2 regions of the Herbaspirillum sp. RTI4 genome follow, and region 2 is predicted to be linked to the other one. Evidence: predicted binding sites of a transcription regulator. Region 2 holds the regulator's gene; the other holds the start of a gene.
The links. The regulator sigma-54, encoded in region 2, starts transcription at its own class of promoters, with help from an activator protein. The targets are predictions, from matches to a motif close to TGGCANGNAANCTGCTTT.
Positions count from the first base shown of each region.

Region 1: hmpA (NO-inducible flavohemoprotein) is a predicted target of sigma-54. The motif match lies at 5,664-5,681, and genes of this name have one in related genera.

Region 1 covers NZ_JAVIWQ010000002.1:2,530,818-2,543,211, forward strand. The annotation lists gene RGU70_RS11300 (MBL fold metallo-hydrolase) at 1-658, opposite strand, end outside; gene RGU70_RS11305 (LysR family transcriptional regulator) at 919-1,833, opposite strand; gene RGU70_RS11310 (DoxX family protein) at 2,088-2,468, shown strand; gene RGU70_RS11315 (pirin family protein) at 2,571-3,440, shown strand; gene RGU70_RS11320 (pirin family protein) at 3,437-4,315, shown strand; gene hmpA (NO-inducible flavohemoprotein) at 4,411-5,592, opposite strand; gene norR (nitric oxide reductase transcriptional regulator NorR) at 5,765-7,330, shown strand; gene RGU70_RS11335 (LLM class flavin-dependent oxidoreductase) at 7,369-8,373, opposite strand; gene RGU70_RS11340 (carbonate dehydratase) at 8,664-9,224, shown strand; gene RGU70_RS11345 (TerC family protein) at 9,540-10,514, shown strand; gene RGU70_RS11350 (HD-GYP domain-containing protein) at 10,592-11,797, shown strand; gene RGU70_RS11355 (MerR family transcriptional regulator) at 12,136-12,394, shown strand, end outside.
Region 2 covers NZ_JAVIWQ010000002.1:1,164,806-1,177,199, reverse strand. The annotation lists gene lptC (LPS export ABC transporter periplasmic protein LptC) at 1-226, shown strand, start outside; gene lptA (lipopolysaccharide transport periplasmic protein LptA) at 274-942, shown strand; gene lptB (LPS export ABC transporter ATP-binding protein) at 939-1,682, shown strand; gene RGU70_RS05550 (RNA polymerase factor sigma-54) at 1,701-3,185, shown strand; gene hpf (ribosome hibernation-promoting factor, HPF/YfiA family) at 3,425-3,772, shown strand; gene grxD (Grx4 family monothiol glutaredoxin) at 3,987-4,298, shown strand; gene RGU70_RS05535 (UbiX family flavin prenyltransferase) at 4,322-4,909, shown strand; gene RGU70_RS05530 (Cache 3/Cache 2 fusion domain-containing protein) at 5,127-7,190, opposite strand; gene RGU70_RS05525 (SDR family oxidoreductase) at 7,647-8,405, opposite strand; gene RGU70_RS05520 (hypothetical protein) at 8,502-10,715, opposite strand; gene mdeB (alpha-ketoglutarate dehydrogenase) at 10,980-12,394, opposite strand, start outside.

The sequences.
Region 1 (12,394 bases), 1.4 Mb from region 2:
CACGCCCTCCCGGCTGGTAGTCATGGCACATGAATAATCGGGTCTCGCCGGGCAGGCTGAGGACTTTATTGATCGATTGAAATAACTCCTGCGCATTGCCGCCAGGGAAATCGCAACGGGCGGTGCCGTAATCGGGCATGAACAGGGTATCGCCGACAAATGCAGCGGGGCCGGCGCCGTCGTCAAAAACATAGGTCATACAGGCCGGTGTATGACCCGGCGTATGCAAGGTTTTTATACGGATATTGCCGATGGAAAATTGCGCGCCATCCGAAAACAGTTCATCGAACTGACTGCCGTCAGTGGCGAAATCTTCGCTCACGTTGAACAGTTGACCGAATACGTTTTGCACCATCGTAATCTGGCTGCCAATACCGAGCCGGCCACCCAGTTTCTGCTGAAGGTAAGGTGCTGCGGATAAATGATCAGCATGCACATGCGTTTCGAGTATCCATTGCACATGGCCTTCCAGCGCCTGTACGCGGGCAATCAAGCGGTCGGCGCTGGCGGTGCTGGTGCGGCCGGAAGCGGGATCGTAATCCAGCACGGTGTCGATCAGCGCGCAATCGCGCGTCGCCACGTCCATGACGATGTAGCTGATTGTGCTGGTAGTCGGGTCGAACAAACCCTCGATATGCATCGGCAATATGGCTGGCATGGCGGCATTCCTTTCCTTATTCGGACTTACGCAAAAAGGCGCTGGCGTTGTTGCATTGCCTTGCCGTGCATTTTGTACTGTCTGCGGCAACACGCCCTGGCCAGCGGCTTTTTGCGTAAGTCCTGCGTATATAAACGGCCCCTGAGTGATTGTAATTTTTTATAAAGGTTCATCGTCCTTTACATTTCCTTTGCATGTCCTTTGCATGTCCTTTATCGACCTGCTTGTTTGCAGGAGAAAAGGGGACACACCGGATATTTTTATGCGGTCTCTTGCAAGGTCTTCAGCGCGGCAAGGGCATCCAGCCACCAGGCCAGCGCAGGTCCGGCCGGGCGATCCGGGCGATAAACGCATTGCATCGGCAAGGAAAGCCCCTGTGGCGAGTGGGCAAAGGTAGTCAGTTCACACAAGCGTCCTTGCGCCAGATCGTCCGCCACCACATGGCGCGGCATATAGCCCCAACCGATACCGGCGCGCAGCAGCGCATGCTTGGTACCCAGGTCGCTCATGCGCCAGGACAGCCGTGAGTGTACCGAGAACTCCAGATTGGCGGTCAATTCGCTACGGTCGCTCAGGACGAGCTGTGTTTGTTGCGACAACAATCGCTCGGAAATGCGGCCGGGCACGGCCGCCAGCGCATGGCCCGGCGCAGCGACCGCCACCAGCAGCACATCCGGCAGCACGATGCGCAACAGACTGGCCGGGATAATGGGCAGCGAGCCCAGTACGCCTAGCATGGCGCGACCATCCATCACCCGTTCCGCGACCGCGCCCAGCGCTTCAATTTCCAGCCGCAAGGTGACCGCCGGAAAATCGTGACTGAAGCGACGCAATAAATCGACCAGCACATTGGTAGGGAAAAAAACGTCCAGCGCCAGCGTAACCTCCAATTCCTGCCCGAGGCTGTAGGCGGCGGCGCGCGCTTGCAGGGCATCGGCCTGATCCAGTACCTGTCGCGCGTCGCGCAGCAGGGCGATACCTGCCGGTGTGAGCTGTGGCCGGTAGCCGCTGCGATCGAACAGAGCAACGCCGAGTTGCTGTTCCAGCGTGGCAATGGCGTAACTGACGGCAGACTGGGCGCGGCCCACCACGCGTGCCGCCGCCAGGAAACTACCGGAATCGACCACCTGCGCGAATACCCTTAACTGATCCAGCGAAAGACGTTCTATGTTCATGCGGAGCAAGCCTTGTCAAAGACAAACAATATCTAATAAATGGATACTAATAATCTTAACATTAACTGTTTTATTGAATGTTGCGACAAGGTATTCTCGCCTCACTGACCAAAATGCTGCTTTAGCTCCGCGGTACGGTGAGATGAGCGGGGCGCCTCAGGGCAACTCGCAGTAACGAGCAGTAACACGCAGTAACAAGCCGACGTACATCAATTCGTTCAAACCACCGCTTCAATTTTCATAGGAATTTCATCATGACCATTACTTCCCCCGTCTTTCGTATCGGCCGCGCCTTGTTGGGCCTTCTGTTTTTAGTCGCCGGTATCGGCAAGATCACGGGATTCGCCGGTACCGTCGGTTATATGGGCTTTCTGGGTTTCCCTATGCCGGAACTGGTCACTATCGTGACAATCGTGGTGGAAGTCGGCGGCGCTCTGGCCTTGATTACCGGTAAATTTGCACGTCCGGCGGCACTGGTCGTGGCCTTGTTCACGGTCGGCGCTACTTTGGCCGCACACCGCTTCTGGCAAGCCGATCCGGCTGCCGCACAAGCACAGATGACCAACTTCCTGAAAAACCTGTCCATCATCGGCGGTTTGCTGATGGTGTGGGCAGTCAAGCCAGAAAATAAATAAGCAATCCTGATCAAGATACAGACCGCGCCGGGCTTGTCCCGGCGTTGTTATTTCAAAGCCTGTTAAGGTGGTACTTCATGTTGTCCAGCGAAGGAGAGAGTTATGCCCCACAGCCATAGCAGGCAAGTCGAACAATTGATTACCGGCGTTCCGGTTCAGGATGGGGCAGGTGTGCGCATGATGCGGATTCTGACGCCCAACCTGCAACGCCGTCTCGATCCCTTCCTGATGCTCGACGCCTTCCATTCCGATACGCCGGACGACTATCTGGCCGGTTTCCCCAATCACCCGCATCGCGGTTTTGAAACCGTCACCTACATGCTGGCCGGGCGGATGCGCCATCGCGACAATGCCGGTAATGAGGGGCTGCTGGAGCCGGGCGGGATGCAATGGATGACCGCTGGTCGTGGCATCGTCCATTCGGAATTACCGGAACAGGAAGACGGGCTGATGAGCGGCTTTCAGTTGTGGGTCAATCTGGCGGCGGCGGACAAAATGATTACGCCGGCTTATCGCGATCTGCCGGCGGCAGAGATTCCTGAGGTGACGCCGCTTGCTGGTGTCGCCGTCCGTGTTCTGGCGGGTAGCGCATTCGGTGTTGCGGGCGCAGTGCAAAAAGCCACAACGGAACCCTTGTACCTGGATGTGCGAATGGCGGCCGGGACGGCGCAAGTATTTGATATTCCAGACTCCCACAATGCCTTTTTATTTGTGATTCAGGGCGAACTGGCCATCGGGGCGGAGCGTCTTGCTGTCGGCGCGCGCAACATGGCGATTCTGAGTAATGCCGAGCCGGGCGCAGGAGTGGCGGTGCAGGCACTGGCAACGGAGACGCACTTTTTACTGATTGCCGGGCGGCCTTTGCTGGAGCCGATTGTGCAGTGGGGGCCGTTTGTGATGAATAGTCGCGAGCAGGTCGAACAGGCGATGGAAGATTTCCACGCTGGCCGTTTTGGACCGGAGGTCGTATGAACAGCATCCTGCATCTGATTCACCCGCAGCAGCGCGATATCGGCTTCCCGGTGCGGCGCTTGCTACCGGCAGCGGAGGCGCGTTCGGTCGGCCCCTTCGTTTTCTTCGATCACATGGGGCCGGCGCATTTTTTGGCGGATACCCGTGCCGGCGACGTCCGGCCGCATCCACATATCGGTCTGGCAACCGTCACCTACCTGTTTAGCGGCGCGATGATGCATCGCGACAGTCTCGGTAGCGTGCAGCGCATCGCTCCGGGCGATATCAACTGGATGAGCGCGGGACGCGGCATCGTCCATTCGGAGCGGGTGCCTGAAGATATCCGTCGGCAGGGTAGCGCGGTGCAGGGTTTGCAGATGTGGGTGGCGTTGCCGCAGGAAGCGGAGGAGAGCGAGCCTGCTTTCTTGCATTATCCGGCGGCGGCTTTGCCACGGGTGGAGTTGCCCGGGGTGCTGCTGCATGTCCTGGCAGGACAAATAGCGGGGGCGATATCGCCCGTCCAGTCGTACAGCAGAACGCTATACGTGTACGGAGAACTGAGTGACGATACCAGCCTGCCGCTGGCTGCCGATTATCCCGAACAAGCGGTGTATGTCCTTGAGGGTGAAGTTGCCATTGACGGCGAGTCCATTACGCCGGGGACCCTGGCAATTCTGAAACCGGGCCAGGCCGTTATCCTTCACGCCCGCGGAGATAGCCGCTTCATGCTGCTCGGCGGCGACGCGCTGGATGGGCCGCGTTATCTGTGGTGGAATTTTGTCGCCAGCTCGAAAGAAAAGATCGAGGCAGCAAAAATGGCGTGGGAGCGGCAAGATCCGCTGATATTCGCGCCGGTACCGGGCGATGCGGAGGAATTTATTCCTTTGCCGGCTTAGATTTGTTGACGGATGCGGCACAATTTCCGGGGTTTCAGCATCGTTTGAGCGTCTTTCCCGGAAATGCGCCGCTGGCCACACGCATTCGTAAGTCATTAATCCAGCGCAGAAGCCGGGCCGAAAAACTCAAAATGGCTTTGCTGGGCCGGTACGCCGATCTCGCCAAGGTAGCGCTTGATGGCTTTCATGAACGGTTTCGGTCCGACAAAATAGGCGTCGACGTCGCGGTCTTGCGGCAAGCAGCTAATGAGTAACTCCTTGTTGAGATGACCGACGGCATCGGGTTTGGCATAGCCTCCCTTGACCTCGCCGTAGCAAAAGAACAGCTGCAACTGCGGATGCCTTTTTGCCAGCTCCTTGAGGTGGTCGCGGAAAGCATGTACGCCGCCATGCCGTGCTGAATGAATGAAATACAACGGGCGCTTGGTCGGCAATGCGGCTTCCAGCATCGCCATCATGGGAGTAATCCCGACCCCGCCACTGACCAGTACCAGCGGTTTGGTTCCCGCCGTCAGCGTAAAGTCGCCGGCGGGAGGGAACATCTCCAGCGTCCCCTGTTCATGGATGGCGTCGTGCAGATAGTTCGATACCTTCCCGTCCGGCTCACGCTTGACGCTGATGCGGTACTGCTTGCCATTCATCGCCATGGAGAGGGAATAGGTGCGGCGCATTTCCTCGCCGTTGATCACGACCCGCATACCGATGAATTGCCCCGGTTCAAAATCGGCCAATCCCTGTCCATCCGCAGGTTGCAGATAAAAAGAGGTGATTTCATCGCTTTCCCGCTGTTTGCGGACGACGGTAAACTTTCTGCCGCCGCGCCATCCACCGGGAGCGGTGGCTTTGTCATCATAGATTTTCTTTTCCGCGCCGATCAGGATGTCTGCCAATTGCTGATACGCCTCGCCCCACGCGCCGAGCACTTGCTCGGTGGCGATTTCGGCACCCAGCACTTCCCGGATTGAACGCAACAGGCAATCCCCCACCATCGGGTAATGTTCCGGCAAAATTTGCAATGCCACGTGTTTGTTGATGATGGTGGAAACCAGCCCCCCGAGTTGTTCCAGCTGATCGATATGGCGGGCGTACATCAGAATGCCGTTGGCCAGTGCGCGCGGTTGTTCACCGGTGGCCTGGTGTGCCTTGTTAAAGAGCGGCAGCACTTCCGGGTAATCCTTCATCAACATGCGATAAAAATGCGTAGTCAAGGCTTCGCCGCCGCTTTCCAGCAAAGGCACTGTAGATTTAACGATGCTGCGTTGGGTGTCGGTTAGCATAATGAGAGCGCCTGTATAGTGGGTTTTGAAGCGAAAGGGGCGCGTTTTAATGGCTTTCCCCTATACCTTCTTATTCATAAAACATGCCAGCACACGATTTCTTTATAATCAATGGCTTATGAATTAACAAAGTCAATTCGACCTGAGTTATTTCGACTACAATCATGTTCTTATGACTCCAAAAAACTTGCTTCTTGCATTGATCCCTTTAGTGGCTGATTTGTCGCGGGAGCTGGACGATCACGAGCGCTATCGCCGTTTGCTCGATGCCATGCGCGCCTTGTTTCCCTGTGATGCTGCGGCGCTGCTGCGACTTGACGGAGATACGCTGGTACCGCTCGCGGTGGACGGTCTGAGCCTCGATACCTTGGGGCGTCGCTTCAAAGTGAGCGAACATCCGCGCTTTGCCGCGCTGTTAGCGAGCGAGACGCCGACCCGTTTCCCGACTCACTCACCACTTCCCGATCCCTACGACGGTCTGGTGCAGGAGCACACCGGCAAACTCAAGGTGCATGACTGCATGGGGTGTCAGATTTCCATCAATGGCCGTCAATGGGGGGTGTTGACTCTCGATGCCGTGGCGGCCGATCGCTTCAGCACCACCGACATGGTCTCCTTGCACGCCTTTGCCAGTCTGGCGGCAGCGACGGTCAATGCTGCCGAACGAATCGATATCCTGGCGCAAACCGGCGAACAGGAACGTCAGCGCGCCGAAGCCTATCGTCTGGCGGCCAATCAAAACAGACGGCAACTGATAGGCCAAAGCGTGGGGCATCTGCGTCTGCTGGACGAAATCAAATCAATCGCCAGCAGCGACATGACCGTACTGATTACCGGCGAAACCGGCGTCGGCAAGGAGCTGGTGGCCGGCGCGATTCACGCCTGGTCGCCTCGGGCGCACAAGCCGCTCATCAGCGTCAATTGCGCGGCGCTGCCGGAAATGCTGGTGGAAAGCGAGCTGTTCGGCCATGTGCGAGGTGCATTTTCAGGCGCAGTGAGCGAGCGGCGCGGCAAATTTGAACTGGCACACGGCGGCACTTTATTTCTCGATGAGGTCGGCGAGTTGTCTTTGTCGGTGCAGGCCAAGTTATTGCGCGTGCTGCAGAGCGGACAGTTGCAGCGGGTGGGGTCGGATCAGGAACATACGGTGGACGTGCGGGTGATTGCAGCGACTAACCAGCATCTCGAAGATTTGGTTCGGCAGGGGCGTTATCGCGCCGATTTTTATCATCGGCTCAATGCCTATCCCTTGTGGGTGCCACCGCTGCGCAGCAGGGGACATGACGTACTCCTGATTAGCGGCTTTTTCCTGGAAGAGAACCGTTCGCGCCTTGGTTTGCTCGGTTTGCGTCTGAGTAGCAATGCGCAAGCGGCCTTGTTGGCCTACTCATGGCCCGGCAATATCCGCGAACTGGAACACTTGATCGGACGTACGGCATTGAAAGCCCTCGCCAGTCAGGCGCCGCGGCCACGCATTCTGACATTGACTGCCGAGGATTTCGGATTGCATGACATCCTCCCGACACCCGATTCAGGCGCGAACGGATTCAGAGCGCAGGAATCTGCCGTGACCTTGACGCCCGGCGAGGGCTTGCGGGAGGCGGTTACTGCCTATGAGCGGCAGCTGGTTGGCGACAGCCTGACCCGGAACCGCAATAATCTGGCGGCGGCGGCGCGCGAATTGGGGATTGATCGCGCCAACCTCAGCCGCATGAGCAAGCGGCTGGGATTGAAATAAGCCAGGCTGCGCCCCAGCCAAGCTACCGCACCATTCTCTTAAAGAGCAACCGCCGTCATAAGTTGATGTGCCTCCGCCACCAGCCCGAAGGAATGCAGGCGCGCCTGATGATCGAAAATCTGCGCCGTAATCATTAACTCATCGGCACCGGTTTCTGCGACGAAGGCCTCCAGTCCTTCCTGCACGGTTTCCAGGTCGCCGACCACCGAACAGGCCAGCGTTTGCTCGATGTGTCGCCGTTCACCCTCATTCCAGAGCGCATCGATATTGTCTACCGGCGGCTGCAACAAGCCGCGCTCCCCTCGTATCATGCCGAGAAATTGCTGCTGTAATGAGGTGAACAAGCGCCGGGCTTCCTGGTCGGTCCCTGCGGCGAAGACGCTCACACCCAGCATCACATGCGATTTTGCCAGCGCGGCCGACGGTTTGAAGCGCGAGCGGTAGATCTCAATTGCCTGATGCATCATGCCGGGCGCGAAGTGCGAGGCGAAAGCGAAGGGCAAACCCAGTTCCGCCGCCAGTTGCGCGCTGTACAGACTGGAGCCGAGCAGCCACAGAGGCACGCCCAGTCCGGCACCCGGCACCGCGCGCACAGCCTGATACGGCTGCGCCGGCGCAAAGTAGGCTTGCAATTCCTGCACATCTTGCGGGAAAGTGTCTGCGCTGTCCTGCAAATGGCGGCGCAGGGCGCGGGTAGTGTGCTGGTCGGAACCGGGCGCGCGTCCCAGACCGAGGTCAATTCGTCCCGGATACAGCGATTCCAGCGTGCCGAATTGTTCGGCGATGACGAGCGGAGCGTGGTTGGGCAGCATGATGCCGCCCGCGCCGACGCGAATGGTCGAGGTATTCGCCGCGACATGCGAAATGACGAGTGAGGTGGCGGCGCTGGCAATGCCGACCATATTGTGATGCTCGGCCAGCCAGTAGCGTTGGTAGCCCAAGCGTTCGGCATGTTGCGCCAGTTCCTTGGTGTTGTGGAAGGCCTGCGCAGCGTTGCCGCCTTGAGGAATAGGGGAAAGATCGAGTACGGAAAACGGAATCATTAGGCATCCTTCTTGCAGAAAAGCGGGGGGCGTGTCACCCCCGTAAGTGCTTTAACTTAACATCGTTTAGCAAAATCAACCTGTGGAGGCCCTGTTTCGGGCCATCATCCTCCCGAAAACGGTCACGTGGGCAGCGGCGAGGGCCGTAATTTTGCTACACTTAGGGGTTGCAAAGCCGCGCGTGCCCCTTGTGTCCCATTTGTGTGCCATTTGTGTGCCATTTGGGTGCCATATTTCAGCGACATTGCGCCTGCGGCGGAGCTTAATCCGATGGACTACTTGCCCACTACATGATCAGAAAAAACCCCAGCGGTCACTTGCCCGAAATCCATGAAAGCGCCTATGTCGATCAGACGGCCATCATCTGCGGCAAAGTTATTATTCGTGAAAACGTTTTCGTCGGCCCTTATGCGGTGATCCGCGCCGATGAAGTGGATGAGGAAGGCAATATGGACCCGATCATTATCGGTGCCAATTCCAACATCCAGGACGGCGTGGTCATCCACTCCAAAGCCGGCGGCGCAGTCAACATTGGCGAACATACGTCGATTGCACATCGCTCCATCGTGCATGGCCCTTGCACTGTTGGCGACCGGGTTTTCATCGGTTTCAACAGCGTGCTGTTCAATTGCACCATCGGTGATGGTTGCGTGGTTCGCTACAATTCAGTGGTGGATGGTTGCAAGTTGCCGCCCGATTTTTACGTGCCGTCGACTATCCGTATCGGGCCCGGTACCGATCTGGACCAAATTCCTCGCGTCAGCGTGCAGGCATCGGAGTTCTCCGAAAGCGTGGCGCGCACCAATATCGAACTGGTCAAGGGCTACAAGCGCTTGCAAAACGAGTTCTGATCTCTTTAGGCCCTAATACAGCGGCTGCCGACACCAAGGCAGCCGCCGTCAAGTAATTGCAGATTGGCCAGATTTCCTGTCTTGCCGTTGGCAAGACAGGCTGTTCGGGCCTTGTCCGCAAAACGCTAATGAATCTCTGAAGAGTCGCAGCGACCGATCAGGATGCGCGTTGCCGTACGCAACTAAGGCGGCAACTAAGGCGGTCACTAAGGTGGCAACTCAGGAGGGACTACCTTCCTGAGATCAACCCTGCGCAGCCGCTGAATCAGCAGATTCTTACCATTTCATTTGTCGTTCGTCATGCAGGAGCACGCCATGGGCGGTATCGAAAGTTTTGCCACGCTACCAATGTGGATAGGATTCATTGTTTTTTTGCTGGGCATGCTGGCGCTGGACGTCTGGGTGCTCGGCGGCGGCCATGCGCACAAGGTGTCGACGCGCGAAGCGGTGGGCTGGTGCTTGGTGTGGGTGACGCTGGCGCTGCTGTTCTGTCTGTTGCAATGGTGGTATCTGGATGGCAGCCTCGGCCGGGCAGTGGCGAATGAAAAATCACTGGAATTCTTGTCGGGCTATGTGATTGAGAAATCCTTGTCAGTCGATAATATTTTTGTTTTCCTGATGATTTTCGGTTACTTCGGCGTCCCGCCGCAATTGCAGCGTCGCATCTTGCTGTTCGGCGTGTTGGGCGCGATCGTATTGCGTGCCGGCATGATTTTGCTGGGTGCCTGGCTGATTTCGCACTTTAGCTGGATCATGTACCTTTTCGGTGCTTTTCTGGTGTTTACCGGTATCAAGATGCTGGTGGTCAGCGAGCAAGACGCCGACCTGGGCAACAACCCGGTCCTGGGCTGGCTGCGGCGGCATTTAAAAGTCAGCAAGGATTACGACGGCGAGCGGTTTTTCACAGTACAGAACGGTATTCGTCATGCGACCCCGCTGTTGCTGGTGCTAGTTCTTATTGAGATCACCGATCTGATCTTCGCCGTTGACAGCATCCCCGCCATTTTCGCGATCACCACCGATCCCTTCATCGTGTTTACGTCCAATATGTTCGCCATTATGGGCTTACGCGCGCTGTATTTCTTGCTGGCCGACATTGCCGACCGTTTCCATTTCCTCAAATACGGCCTGGCCTTGGTTTTAGTGTTTGTTGGCGGCAAGATGTTGGCTGCTTACTGGTACCATGTCTCGACGCTATGGTCCCTGGGCATCGTCGCCGGCATTCTGCTGATATCGGTGGTAGCCAGCATCGTTTCCACGCGAAGCAAATCGGATCGCTCGGACTCATAGCCGGAATTGTCCGTACTCAGGGGGCGTCCGGTATGCCCCCTGGCTGCCAGCAACCAGATTTAGCGATGGAGTTGTGGATGATAAAAGCGATAACGGTCGATCAGGTGCGCGTCGGGATGTATCTCCACGAAATTCGCGGATCATGGATCAATAATCCGTTTTGGCGAAGCGCGTTTCTGCTTGAGGACGCCGCCGATATCGAGATCTTGCGCAAGAGCAAAATCAGCGAGATTCTGATCGATCTCGACAAGGGTCTGGATGTTGCCGACGACGAGGAGCAAAGCCCCCCTCAGAAAACAGATGTCACCGAACCGGCTGCGGCCAAGTCGCCCGCCAAACCCCAGAAAAAACTGAGCGCGGCAGATGAGCGCGCCAATGCCGGAAAAATTATCGACTCCTCACGGATTGCCGTTACCTCGATGTTTAATGAGGCACGCATGGGCAAAGCCGTCGATGCGGTCGGAATGCGACCGCTGGTCGAAGAAATCACCGCTTCGATTTCACGCAATTCCGGCGCCCTGATCGGACTGGCGCGCCTCAAGACAACCGACGATTACACCTATATGCACTCGGTTGCCGTCTGTGCGCTCATGATCGCGCTGGCGCAGCAAATGGGCTTAAACGATGAGGAAACGCGCCAGGCAGGGATGGCGGGCCTATTGCATGACATAGGCAAGATGGGCGTGCCGCAGGATTTGCTGCAATTTGCCGGCAGCCTCAACCAAAACGAATTCCAGAAAATCAAACAGCATCCGGTTGTAGGCCATGCCATATTGCAAAAGATGGAGGGCGTCGATGCAGTAACACTGGATGTCTGCCTGCATCATCATGAACGTATGGATGGAACCGGCTATCCGCACCATTTGCTCGACGAGCAGATTTCCCTGTTTGCCCGGATGGGTGCTGTGTGCGATGTGTATGACGCCATTACCTCGAATCGTCCCTACAAGCTGGGGTGGGGGCCGGGCATTTCGCTGCGCAAAATGTCTGAGTGGAAAGGGCATTTCGACCAGAAGGTGTTTCAGAACTTTATCAAGACCGTGGGCATATTCCCTATCGGCTCGCTTGTTTTGCTGGAGTCGGGGCGTCTCGCCGTGGTGACCGACTCGCATGAGTCCTCGTTGCTGACCCCGATTGTAAAAGTGTTTTTTTCGACTAAATCGATGGCGCGGATTACTGAAGAAACGATTGACCTGTCCAAGTCTTATGCAAAAGACAAGATCATTTCGCATGAAGACCCGGGGAAATGGGACATTAAAAATTTCAACGAAATATGGGTTTGAACCTAGGGGTTTGAACCTAGGGGTTTGATCCTAGGGGTATCCGCCTGGGGATGGATTGCCGGAGAGGCAAAAAAAAACCCACGAGGCCGAAGCTTCGTGGGTAAATCCAATTCTTTTAAAGGAAACTGGAGGAGACAAGGCAGACTTTACCGTCGCGCGTCCTACAGTGCCAATTTATTTCCCGGATAACAGATATGCGGAAATGCTATTTCTGCACGCCAATATCCTCTGCGCCTACAGCATTGCTGCGATCACTTACCGCCGCGAGGGAAAAACGGCATGAAAACAAAGAGAAACGCGCTTGACTTCGAGCGCGCTCAAACTAATACACTTAATCCATGACAACTTCCCTGACGATTCAACAAGCTGCCGCAGCAACCGGACTGACCGTGCATACCTTGCGTTATTACGAGCGCATCGGTCTGATTGATCCGATTCCACGCCAGGACAATAGCCATCGTCTTTACCGTCAAGAGGACATGGTGTGGATAGAATTTTTGCTGAAGCTGCGCTCGACCGGCTTACCGATCCGGCAAATGCAGCGCTATGCCGAATTGCGCAGATTGGGAAATCAACGGGAAAGTGTGTCGGAACGCA
Region 2 (12,394 bases):
GGATCGCGGCGCGACGCAGAAAGCCGAACCCATGCACATGACCACCGAATACCTGCTGATGCTGCCCGACGATGAAATCGCCAAGACCGACAAGCCGGTTCACATCACGCTAGGGAAATCGGTACTCGATGGCGTGGGCATGACCGTCAACAATGTCACCGGCGACTTCCATCTCAGCAGCCGCGTCAACGGCCTCTATCAACCACCACCGACACCGGCGCGCTGACCGTCCGCCGTTGCCGATTTGCATTTTTATATTGGGCAGGAAAATTCATGAATCGCATTTTTTTACTGAGCCTGTTGACCCTCTTGTGTGTGGCGCGTATCGCCCACGCAGAAAAAGCCGACTCGTTCAAGCCAACCGTCATCAATGCCGATCAGCTCAGTTATAACGATGTGCAGCAGGTCAACATCTTTATCGGCAACGTAGTTCTGACGCGCGGCACGCTGATCATGAAGGCCGACCGCGTGGTCGTCACTACCGACCCGGCCGGCTATCAGTTTGCAACGCTGTACGCCGATCCTGGGAAACTGGCTAACTTCAGGCAGAAACGCGACGGCGGCGTTGACCTGTGGATTGAAGGCGAAGCCGAACGCATCGAATACGACAGCAAGGTGGAAATCGCCAAACTGTTTTCCAAGGCGCACATGAAGCGGCTGGAAGGCACCAAAGTAACTGACGATGTGCGCGGCCAATTCATTTCGTATGACAGCCGGGCAGAATTTTATGCCGTCCACAATACCGTTGACGGTGTCAGCAAGACGGGCGCAGGCCGCGTCACCGCCGTCCTGCAGCCACGGGTAGCCGCGCCAGCGCCGACTGCCTCGCCAATGCAAACACCAACGCCAACGCCAACATCATCGTCTACGCTGGCGCCGACGCCGGTTGCGCCCAACACGGCACCGCTGGCCGTGCCAGCTCCAAAAGAGGAAAGCAAATGACCAGTAGTTCGCTGATCGTCCGTGGCTTGAAGAAAAGCTACGGCGCACGTCAGGTAGTGCACGATGTCTCGCTGGAAGTTGCCAGCGGCGAAGTCATCGGCTTGCTCGGCCCTAACGGTGCCGGCAAGACCACCTCGTTTTACATGATCGTCGGACTGGTGCCGTCGGATGGCGGCAAGATCGATCTCGACGGTGTCGATATCTCGTATCTGCCTATCCACAGCCGCGCCAAACTCGGCCTGTCTTATCTGCCGCAGGAAGCCTCAGTATTTCGCAAACTCAGCGTGGAAGACAATATTCGCGCCGTGCTCGAACTGCAGCAACAAGACGGAAAACCGCTGCCCAAGGCCCTGATCGATGCGCGACTCGACCAGTTGCTGCACGAATTGCAAATTGAAAAATTGCGCGAAAGCCAGGCGCTGTCGTTATCGGGCGGCGAACGCCGACGGGTCGAGATCGCCCGCGCACTGGCTACCAGCCCTCGTTTTGTATTGCTGGACGAACCGTTTGCCGGGATCGATCCGATCGCGGTGATCGAAATCCAGCGCATCGTGCGCTTCCTGAAAGAACGCGGCATCGGCGTGCTGATTACCGACCATAACGTGCGCGAAACGCTGGGCATTTGCGACCGCGCCTACATCATCAATCAAGGCACCGTGCTGGCCAGCGGCAGCCCGGACGAGATCATCGCCAATGAATCGGTGCGCCGCGTTTATCTGGGGGAACATTTCCGCATGTAAGCGGAACGCACTCCATCGATGAAACAATCCCTTCAGCTCCGCACTTCGCAACATTTAGCATTGACGCCGCAATTGCAGCAGTCGATACGTTTGTTGCAACTGTCCACGCTGGAAATGCAACAGGAACTGGAACAGATCCTGAGCGACAACCCGCTGCTGGAGCGCCTCGACGATGCGCTGGACAACTCCGTGCGTCTGCTGGCTGATGGCGCACTGGGCAGTACCAGCGCCCTGTCGCCGGCAGAAACTGCGGCCGACACCGGCACCACAGGCAGCGAGACGGACAACAGTGGCGAAGCGGGAGGACAGCAAGAAGCCAGCGACAGCAGCACCGCTAACGAAGCAGAGTGGAGTTTTGACGATGTCGCACGCGGCACAAAAACCTCCGACGATGAAGATTCGCGGCCGCAACTGGAAGCGCATTTCCTGACACTGCGCGAGCATCTGCTGCAGGAAGCTGGCCAGACCATGTGCTGCCAGCGTGATCGCGCACTGTTGGAACTGGTCATCGACGCCATCGATGAGCGCGGCTATCTGGAAGAGCCGCTGGAAGAAATTTATGCGCGCCTGCCGGAAGAGTTGGAAATTGAATTCGATGAGCTGACACTGGCACTGACGCTGCTGCAAAGTTTCGATCCGGCCGGGGTTGGCGCACGCGACGCTGCCGAATGTCTGGCGCTGCAAATCAAGCGCCTGCCGAAAATTCCCTTCGTGACGCGACGTCTGGCGCTGTCGATTGTCCAGACTTGCCTGCCGCTTTTTGCGCAGCGCGATTTCAATAAAATCAAAAAAGCGCTGGTCTGTGACGATGAGGATCTGCGCGAAGCGCAAGCCGTTATCCGGCAGTGCAATCCGCATCCCGGCGCGGCATTCCTTTCAGGCCGCTCCGACTACGTAGCGCCGGACGTGATCGTTAAAGAAGGCAAGCTGGGATGGCAAGTCACGCTTAATCACGAGGTCATGCCGCGCTTGCGCGTCAACGCCATGTATGCCAACGCCATGAAGCAGCACAAGGGCGAAGGCGCGCTCGTGTCGCAATTGCAGGAAGCGAAATGGCTGATCAAAAATATGCGTCAGCGCTTCGACACCATACTGCGCGTGGCACAGGCCATCGTGGAGCGGCAGAAGAATTTTTTCTCGCACGGCGCAGTCGCCATGCGCCCTCTGGTACTGCGTGAAATAGCTGATACACTCGGTTTACACGAAAGCACCATCTCGCGCGTAACCACCCAGAAATACATGCTCACGCCACATGGCATGTTCGAATTGAAATATTTCTTCGGCAGCCATGTGTCCACCGAAGCAGGCGGAGAAGCCTCCTCTACCGCCATACGCGCACTGATCAAACAATTGATAGGAGCCGAAGATACAAAAAACCCCTTGTCAGATAGCAAGATTGCAGACATGCTGTCTGAACAGGGAATGGTTGTTGCAAGACGGACTGTCGCAAAATACCGCGATGTCCTGAAAATCCCCCCTGTAGCGCTGCGCAAGTCCTTGTAACTGTTTTGTGGGAAGTCTCTGAGCAAGCATTGCGCGTATCGCCGTCCCGTGACTCCGGGATTGCGCCGCACAAGTACTTGCACCGGGATTTTTTTATACTAGTCACTGTGTCCGGACGCACTCGATCAACACACCGATCAGGCAATCCGGCGGCAAACACCGGGCCGCAAGGCTCAAGGATCCAACCGGATAATCATCCGATGCCGGACCTCCAGTGACACTATCCGAAGGAGAGTCGTATGAATCTGACAATCAGCGGGCATCACCTCGATGTAACACCAGCCATCCGTGAATACGTCATGACCAAGGTCGAACGTATCAAACGCCATTTCGACCACGTCATCGACGTCAGCGTCGTCCTCACCGTCGATAAACTGACAGAAAAGGAAAAACGGCAGAAAGCGGAAATCAATGTCCATATCAAGGGCAAAGATATTCACGTGGAAAGTCTCGCGCACGACCTGTACGCCGCAATCGATGCACTGATCGACAAACTGGATCGCCAAGTATTGAAGCACAAGGGCCAGCTACAAGATCATCAATCGGACGTTAAACGCCTGCCAATCGACATCGAAGCAGCGACTTAATAACCCGCCGCGCCAAAAGCGCAGCATTAGCATGGCAAAGGGCGCTCAAGCGCCCTTTTCAATTTTGTGCGGCCGTTTGATGCGTCCTTTTTAATGTTGCGCACGCCTCAAGTTACCGCCCTCTTTTCAATTCTGCGACTTTTCAGCAGAAAGGCAGAGCTTTTCATATAATGGCGTCATCTGATCAATTCATCCCCATTCAAGAGAGACCACCATGAGCGAAGTACAAGCCTGGATCAAGGAAACCGTCACCCAGAACCCGGTCGTTCTGTTCATGAAAGGCACTGCCCAGTTTCCGCAATGCGGCTTTTCAGGCAAAGCCATTCAATTACTCAAAGCCAGCGGCGTCGAAAACATCGTTACCATCAACGTGCTGGATAACCCCGATGTGCGCGCCGGTATCAAGGAATACTCGAACTGGCCAACCGTCCCGCAACTTTACGTCAACGGTGAATTCGTCGGCGGTTCCGACATCCTCACTGAAATGTTCGATTCCGGCGAACTGCAAACTTTACTCAAAGCCTGAGCCGCGTCCGCGCGGTTCCCTGAATGAAAAAACCTCCGTTTCGCCTCATCATTGCCATCACCGGGGCTACCGGCGCCATCTATGGCGTACGACTGCTGCAAGTCCTGAGAGAAGCCGGCATCGCCGAAACGCACCTGATGGTGTCCGATGCCGCCGTACTCAATCTGCATCAGGAACTGGACATGAACCGCAAGGATGTCGAAGCGCTGGCAGATGTGGTGCATAACGTGCGCGACGTCGGTGCCTCGATTGCCAGCGGTTCTTTCGAATCGGATGGCATGATCATCGCGCCCTGTTCCATGAAAACACTAGCTGCCGTGGCGCACGGTTTATCCGATAACCTGATTACGCGTTCTGCCGACGTGGTGCTCAAGGAACGGCGCCGCCTGGTACTGATGGTGCGCGAAACACCCTTCAACCTGGCGCACTTGCGCAACATGACTTCCGTGACCGAAATGGGCGGCATCGTTTATCCGCCGCTGCCCGGCTTTTATCACCGGCCACAATCGATTGCGGAAATGGTGGATCACACCGTGGGAAGAGTGTTGGATTTGTTCGCGCTCCCGCACGAACTGACGCCGCGCTGGAGCGGCATTCGCAGCACTCCCTGATCAGGCTGAGTAATATCCCGGTCTGATTCGACTACCACGCTGGCCCTGCATTTTTTTTCAACGCATCTTGCCGGCACCCCGGCAGTCAGCGCAGCCTTGATCTGTGATGAAATGTGCCGCCGGCGACAGTAGCGCGCAGACTGCAATAAACGACAATTAACGGCACCAGATGGCACCAAACGGCGTCGTTGATAAGCCGCCGGCTTGTCGCCAAAAATTATTTTTCAGATCTACCATGAAATGGCAAACCCGGCAGCACAGTCACCACCGAACCTCCTCCAATCGCAGAATTCCGGGTGCTGTTGTACTCATCACCCAGCTTAAACACGGACACCGTTTTCACCAACGCCTGCGATTGCGATTGAAGACTGCTGGCAGCAGCGGACATTTCCTCAACCAGCGCAGAATTTTGTTGTGTCGTCTCATCCATCTGCGTGACTGCCTCACCGACCTGCGCTACGCCCAATGCCTGCTGATTACTGGCGATGCTGATCTCGCCCATGATGTCGGTAACGCGCTTGATCGACCCCACCACTTCAGACATGGTATTGCCAGCGCGATCGGCCAGCAAAGTTCCTTGCTCCACGCGCGCGACACTATCGTTGATCAGCACCTTGATTTCCTTGGCCGCTTGCGCGCTACGCCCGGCCAGACTACGCACCTCGCTGGCCACCACCGCAAAACCACGGCCTTGTTCTCCAGCGCGAGCGGCTTCCACTGCGGCATTCAGCGCGAGGATATTGGTCTGGAAGGTAATCCCATCGATCACGCCGATGATGTCGGCGATCTTGCGCGAGCTATCGACGATTCCCTTCATCGTATCGACCACCTGTGTCACCACCTCACCACCGCTCATGGCGACAGTGGACGCGGTAAGTGCCAGTTGATTCGCCTGTTCCGCGTTATCCGCATTTTGTTTGACCGTCGCGTTAAGTTGCTCCATCGACGCCGCCGTCTCTTCCAGCGCACTGGCTTGCGTTTCGGTACGGCTCGATAGATCCATGTTGCCTTGCGCGATTTCCGTACTCGCCGAAGCGATGCCGTTCGACTCCCGGCGAACAGCCTGAACCACCTCGCTTAAGCCTTTGCCAATCTTGTTGATGGAGACCATCAACTGTCCCATTTCGTCGTCGCGATCGATAGTGAGTTGGGTACTCAAGTCACCCTCTGACAGCAATTGCGCCGCCGCACTGGCCTTAACCAGAGGCGAAGTGACCAATCCACGAATCAATACATACATGAAGCCGGCGATCAGCAATACCAGCACGACACCAATGACGGCAAACAGATTACGCAGATCGCGCACTTCGCTGGTGTATTCATCGACATAAGTGCCGCCCACGATGACCCAGTTCCAGCTCTTCAAGTAAGAGAACGCCACGACTTTGTCGCGTGCGCTGGCCTCACCCAGCTCCTTGTTGATCCAGGGATAGCGAATCACGCCCGTCTTTTGTTCCAGAATGTCCTTGATGAATGCCCGACCGGACGGGTCCTTGGACCCGAGAAGATTTTTTCCTTCCTGCGAGGGGTGAACGATCAAATCGCCATAGCTGGCACCGGGTCGTGCATCGAGCACATAGAAATAACCCGTTTGGCCGATTTTCAAAGCGCGAATAGTGCTTTTCAAATTATTCAGATAGTCCGTGAAATCCAATCCGACAAAACTCAGTCCCACAATTTTCCCCTGCCCGTCCTTGATCGGTTCATATTGCGTAATGAACTGGCGTCCGAATAGCGTCGCTACGCCGGCATAGTTTCCCCCCACTATCGCAGCCTTATATCCAGGATGCGCGCGATCGAGCAGAGTACCAATGGCACGCTCACCTTTTTCATTTTTGAGAGAAGTGGAGACGCGGACAAAGTCCTCCCCCATCTTGACGAAAACCGTGGCAACCGCACCCGTCGATGCGGTGAACTGGTCGGCCACTGAGAAGTCAAGGTTGACAACTTTGCCGTTGAGTTTCAACGTCGGCGTCGGCTTTCCTTTGACATCGATCGTTGCCGGATCAAGCTCAAACTCACCGGACAAATTGGTTTGAAAGGCTTTCGATAGCGACCCTACGCGACTCCTGAGATCTCTGTCGGAAGATTCAATCAGATTGACCAGCAGCGCGGTTTTTTCGCCGACATCGACGTTGGCGCGGGCTTCGATCGTGGCGGATATCTGCTGACCAATCGCCGCAATAAACACCGCAAAAACCACACCCACAAACAAAAAATTACTCAGCGGTAGCTTGATGCCGATACGGGTATTGCGCCAGTAAGTAGTGAAGGCGGTCATGGGAAAATCCTTTGCTGAATATGTTTCGGAACCTCCGATGAAAAGTAGCGACTGGCACAAGCTCCAAACAAGGAAAACTGCCATACCGAAATACAGCAAAAATCTTTGCGCTGAAACCGCACCGATCAATCATCCATCATCGGTTTATTGTTAATTTTTTCTACCAGCGTGGCACGCATCCATCATCATTCTGGTCGGCCTCACATCGACTGTATCTTCCGATGGACTTACCAAATAACGAATCCGATAGGGATTTTGTCCCCTTTGCGCACAGTTATATTGCCGCACGGACATTATCACTTTTTCCGACGCATCAGCTTGTCTTTTTACTTGGCCGAAAAGGAGCTTGTAAACGCAAAAAACCGGGGCACCAGAATTGTCGGGCGTCCCGGTTTCTTGAATCCAGCGCAGTTGATCAGCGCGGTCGATGCAGCGCAGGATCAGTGCCGCATCAGGTCAACCGCGCCCGATATACGGCATATTGGTGGCCATCACCGTCATGAATTGCACGTTCGCGTCCAGCGGCAAACTGTCCATGTACAGGATGGCGCGCGCCACATGCGAGACGGCCATGGTCGGCTCGATCTCGGTCGAACCATTGGCTTGCAAAATTCCTTTTTTCATCAGGATAGTCATATCGGTGGAGGCGTTGCCGATGTCGATCTGACCGCAGGCGATATCGTAGCGCCGCCCATCCAGCGAGGTCGATTTGGTCAGACCCGTGATCGCATGCTTGGTCGCGGTATACGCCACCGAGAACGGCCGCGGCGCATGCGCCGAAATCGATCCGTTATTGATGATGCGACCGCCGCGCGGCTGCTGCATTTTCATGACCCGGAACGCTTCCTGAGTACATAAAAAAGCGCCCGTCAGATTAATGTCGACTGCCGCTCTCCACTGCTCAATCGGCATATCTTCCAAAGAAACCGGCGGCGCAAAAACTCCCGCGTTATTGAACAGTAAATCGAGCCGCCCAAAATGGCGGACGGTTTGCGCAAACAAGAATTTGACGGAGGCCGGATCGCTGATGTCGCTGGAAACGACCAGTCCATTAACAGCGGTAGTACCCGCCAGCGCCAGCGTTTCTTCCAGCGCCGGCAAGCGCCGCCCGGCCAGTACCACACCATACCCATCGGCCAGCAGCGCCAGCGCGATTTCACGACCGATGCCGGAACCGGCTCCCGTCACCAGGGCAATTCTTTTTAATGCCGCCATCTTGTTCTCTCCCATTGTATTTTTCCTTGTGTCGCCGATCCGGAGCGGATCTTCACTGCCGGGACTGCCATCGATTGCAGTCCCGGACTGCGATTGTTAAACGCTCGTTGAAAACTTACCTATCTTCCCCGCCGATTTGGGCGGGTACAACTGTAGTGCCGGATTTTTTACATACGCATTTTTTTCTGGCACCACTTCATACCGGTGATAATTATTAAGCTCATATTTTTTAATGAACCCAGTGTATTTTATTTCTCGGGTCGCATTATCCGCCCCGGTGTAACACACCAGACTTCTTGCTGATTTCCCCTTCTGTTTGGGCGTAAAAAAAATCGCGTTTCTTGCCGGCTCCATATTCTCAATATGGATTTGCTCCCCATGCTGCGGCCCGCCGACTACTCTGCCGTCACCATCGGTCACCATCGAGATCTCCCGGTTTGCCATCGATAACACCGGCATGCAATAACACCCGCCCTTGCTGTTGGGTGCCGATAAGGAACGCACGATATACGTCGCCGTTCCCAGTAACAACTCAATATCCAGAATTTCGCCCTCATAATTGATATACCCCACGACCGGATTCTGGCGGGAGGGATAAGTGACCTGGTTATTAAGCAAAATGGCGGAACGATACATGCCCACAATACTGTCGTTACTCAATTCATAAAATTGATTGTCCGAGCTGAACTGCCCCGTGGAGTCTTGAGTAATCAACCTGATTGCATTACGGTTACCAGGATGGACTCCCTCACGCGAAATCATTTCTGTACGCTTCCCCTTGCCACTCTCACAAACGAAAGCGATGTGTCCCATCTGGACTTTTCCCAAGGTGACGCTTTTCCATACAGGATCCGCCTCTTCCTTCACGACGAATTGATTCAGTACGTCGATATTACTGGCGAAATAGTCAGCAATGATATTTCTGTAAAGCGAAATGCAAGAGTCCTCTGAGCCAGGGCCTCTCATGTCTGTCGGTAAGGCACGATGCAAGGCGCGGAAAAGACAATCGCCATCGGGGTTCACTTCGATTTTTCCGTTCCATGGCTGGCCCGCCTTGCCCGCCTCATAATGATTCGGGTCCAGCATCCGCCCCTCCACTGCCAGCGCCTTTCTCGTATTGACATCCGCCGCACGTCCATCACAGACCGTCACATGATTGAGATAAATATCCTCTGGAAGCGCCGCCTGCCGGGCGCTGGCGCCATGCTGCTCGTCATCAGCGGTATAGCGGTGCATGATCGTCCCATGTTCATCCTGCAAAACAATCGCATGCTCGCCGAGCAGCCCGGTTTGCGGCAGCACATGCGGCACCATATCGAGCATCTGATTATTCCAGACGCCACGCGAGCGCAGGCTGTCTATGCTCGACAAACGATGTACGTTCTCGGAAAGAATCGCGTTATTGGGCAGATGCAAGCTGCTATGTCTGGAACGCTGGGCGCATAGAGACTCACGCAGATTGGCGAATACTTTATTCCAGACGGTGGCGTCGCGGGACTGCATCTGCGCAATATCATGTTCGTACAACTGCATGACGGCACTGACAACGACCGCGCAAGGATGAGACAAACCGCGCTCCGAACAAATCATGGGAATTTCCCCGGGATGATCTTTGACGAATTGCGCAATGCTGCGTCCCGCGTGCCACAGCGCCTCCGCCGTCATATTCTCATCCCGATAAAACCCCGCTAATTCCTTATACGGAACCCGGTTGACCAGTCTTTCATGAGAAAACGCATACTCACTATGCTCCGATGGGCCGGCTCTGGAATACCGGATGAGGCTGGCATAGCCTGATGCCGGGCAGCGACTGTTCATCTCCGTCCCTACCCCATAAATGATGCCGATTTGGGAGTAACAGTTAACCAGTCGCTGATAGATATGGGGCGGCCCCTGTTCTTTTACGGTTGGCCGCGGCCCTATGATAAAAATGAATTCCCCCAAACTGACCACGCCATAGCGCGTCAGCTTCCCATCCACAGCGATCAAGGTATCTGTGTTGACACTTTCCCGATTCACCCAATCGGCAACATAGATATCCATTTCCCGCTTACCGAAGGGGGATAATAATTGCGCTCTGATTTTTCGTGTTTCAGCTTCCACATGAGGTGGAATATCCACAAAAAATCCCGTGGCTTGTCGAGGCGATAAAGAGCCCACCGGCGGCAGAGAAGTCGTATTGGCAACGCCTCTGAGCGACTGCGCCAGGGATGTTTCCTCTGACGGTGTGACGCGTGGGGAGGTCGACTGGCTGACAGAGCGGGTCATACCCACCGAGGGACTGATTGCAGGCAAGGGACGATTTGACATCTTATTTCTCCTTCAAAGATGGAAAAATAAAACTAGGACTGAGGGACCCTGAATAAAGTTACGAAGCTGGCTATTTCAAGGACAAAAAACACCGCTTATTCGACACGCATGTACTGAGTTTTTTGTTCACTGATAAATAAATGTGGAGAGAGAAAAGGAAGAAAGGAAGAAAGAAAGGAAGAAAGGAAGAAAGAAAGGAAGAAAGGAAGAAAGGAAGAAAGACGGCCCGCTCGGAAAGCGGGCCGGTGACCTGCATCTATTCACCTATACCGAAGTGGAAATCGGTTTGCCGGTGTCGAGCTGCAAACGAACTGCCGCATCCGCCAGTTTTTCCTGCCGCCGTTCGTCGGCTATCCATAGTTCATTCAAGGCGGCATAGGCAATCCAGCGGGCGTCGATCTCAAAGAAATCGCGCAGACTGGCCCGCGTATCGCTGCGTCCGAAACCATCGGTGCCGAGGGTCACGTAACTAGCCGGAACAAAGGCACGGATACTTTCCGGCAAGGTGCGCACATAGTCACTCACGCCAATTACCGGCGCTTTGCTTACCCCCAATTGTCGGGTCAGATACGACTGCTTACGCTCGCCCTTCATCCGGTTGTCACGTTCTACCGCAATGCCGTCGCGCGCCAGTTCGGTAAAACTGGTCACGCTCCAGGCTTCCGCCGCAACCTGAAAATGCTGCGCCAGCAATTGCACCGCTGCCAGCGCTTCTTTCAGAATCGGCCCCGACGCCAGCAGCCTGACCTGCGCCTGCGCTATCGGCTCCAGGCAATAGATGCCGCGCAATACGCCTTCGCTGACGCCGGCATACGCCCCCTGCGGCATACTCGGCTGCGCATCGTTTTCGTTGGTGACGGTGATGTAATAGAACACGTCGTGATTACATTCCAGCATACGGCGCATGCCTTCCTGCACGATCACTGCCAGTTCCCAGGCATAGGCCGGATCGTAGGAAATGCAATTCGGAATCGTTGCGGCAACCACCAGACTGGTCCCGTCCTGATGCTGCAACCCTTCGCCACCCAAGGTGGTACGGCCCGAGGTCGCGCCGATCAGAAACCCCCGCGCACGCTGGTCGGCCGCCGCCCAGATCAGATCGCCTATGCGCTGGAAACCAAACATCGAGTAATAAATGTAAAACGGCAGCATCGCCAAGCCATGTACCGAATAACTGGTCGCGGCGGCGGTCCAGGAAGAAATCGCCCCGGCTTCGGTAATCCCTTCTTCCAATATCTGCCCGTCCCGCGCTTCGCGGTAGGACAGGATGGAGCCAATATCTTCCGGCTCGTACAACTGCCCTTGAGAAGAATAAATACCGACCTGACGAAACAGATTGGCCATGCCGAAAGTGCGCGCCTCATCCGCCACAATCGGCACGACGCGCCGGCCAATCGCGGGATCTTTCAACAGATTGCCCATCATGCGCACCAGCGCCATGGTCGAGGACATGTCCTTGCCATCGCTGGCCAGTGCGAATTTGGCGTAAGACTCGATGGCCGGCGCTGCCTGCGTGCTACCAACCGCGACCCGACGCGGCATAACGCCGCCCAATGCTGCGCGTCGTGCATGGAAGTGCTTCATCTCGGCGCTATCGGCAGCCGGTTTGTAGAACGCCAGATTCTTGCAAGCCTCATCGTCAAACGGCAATTTGAAACGGTTACGGAAAGCGATCAATG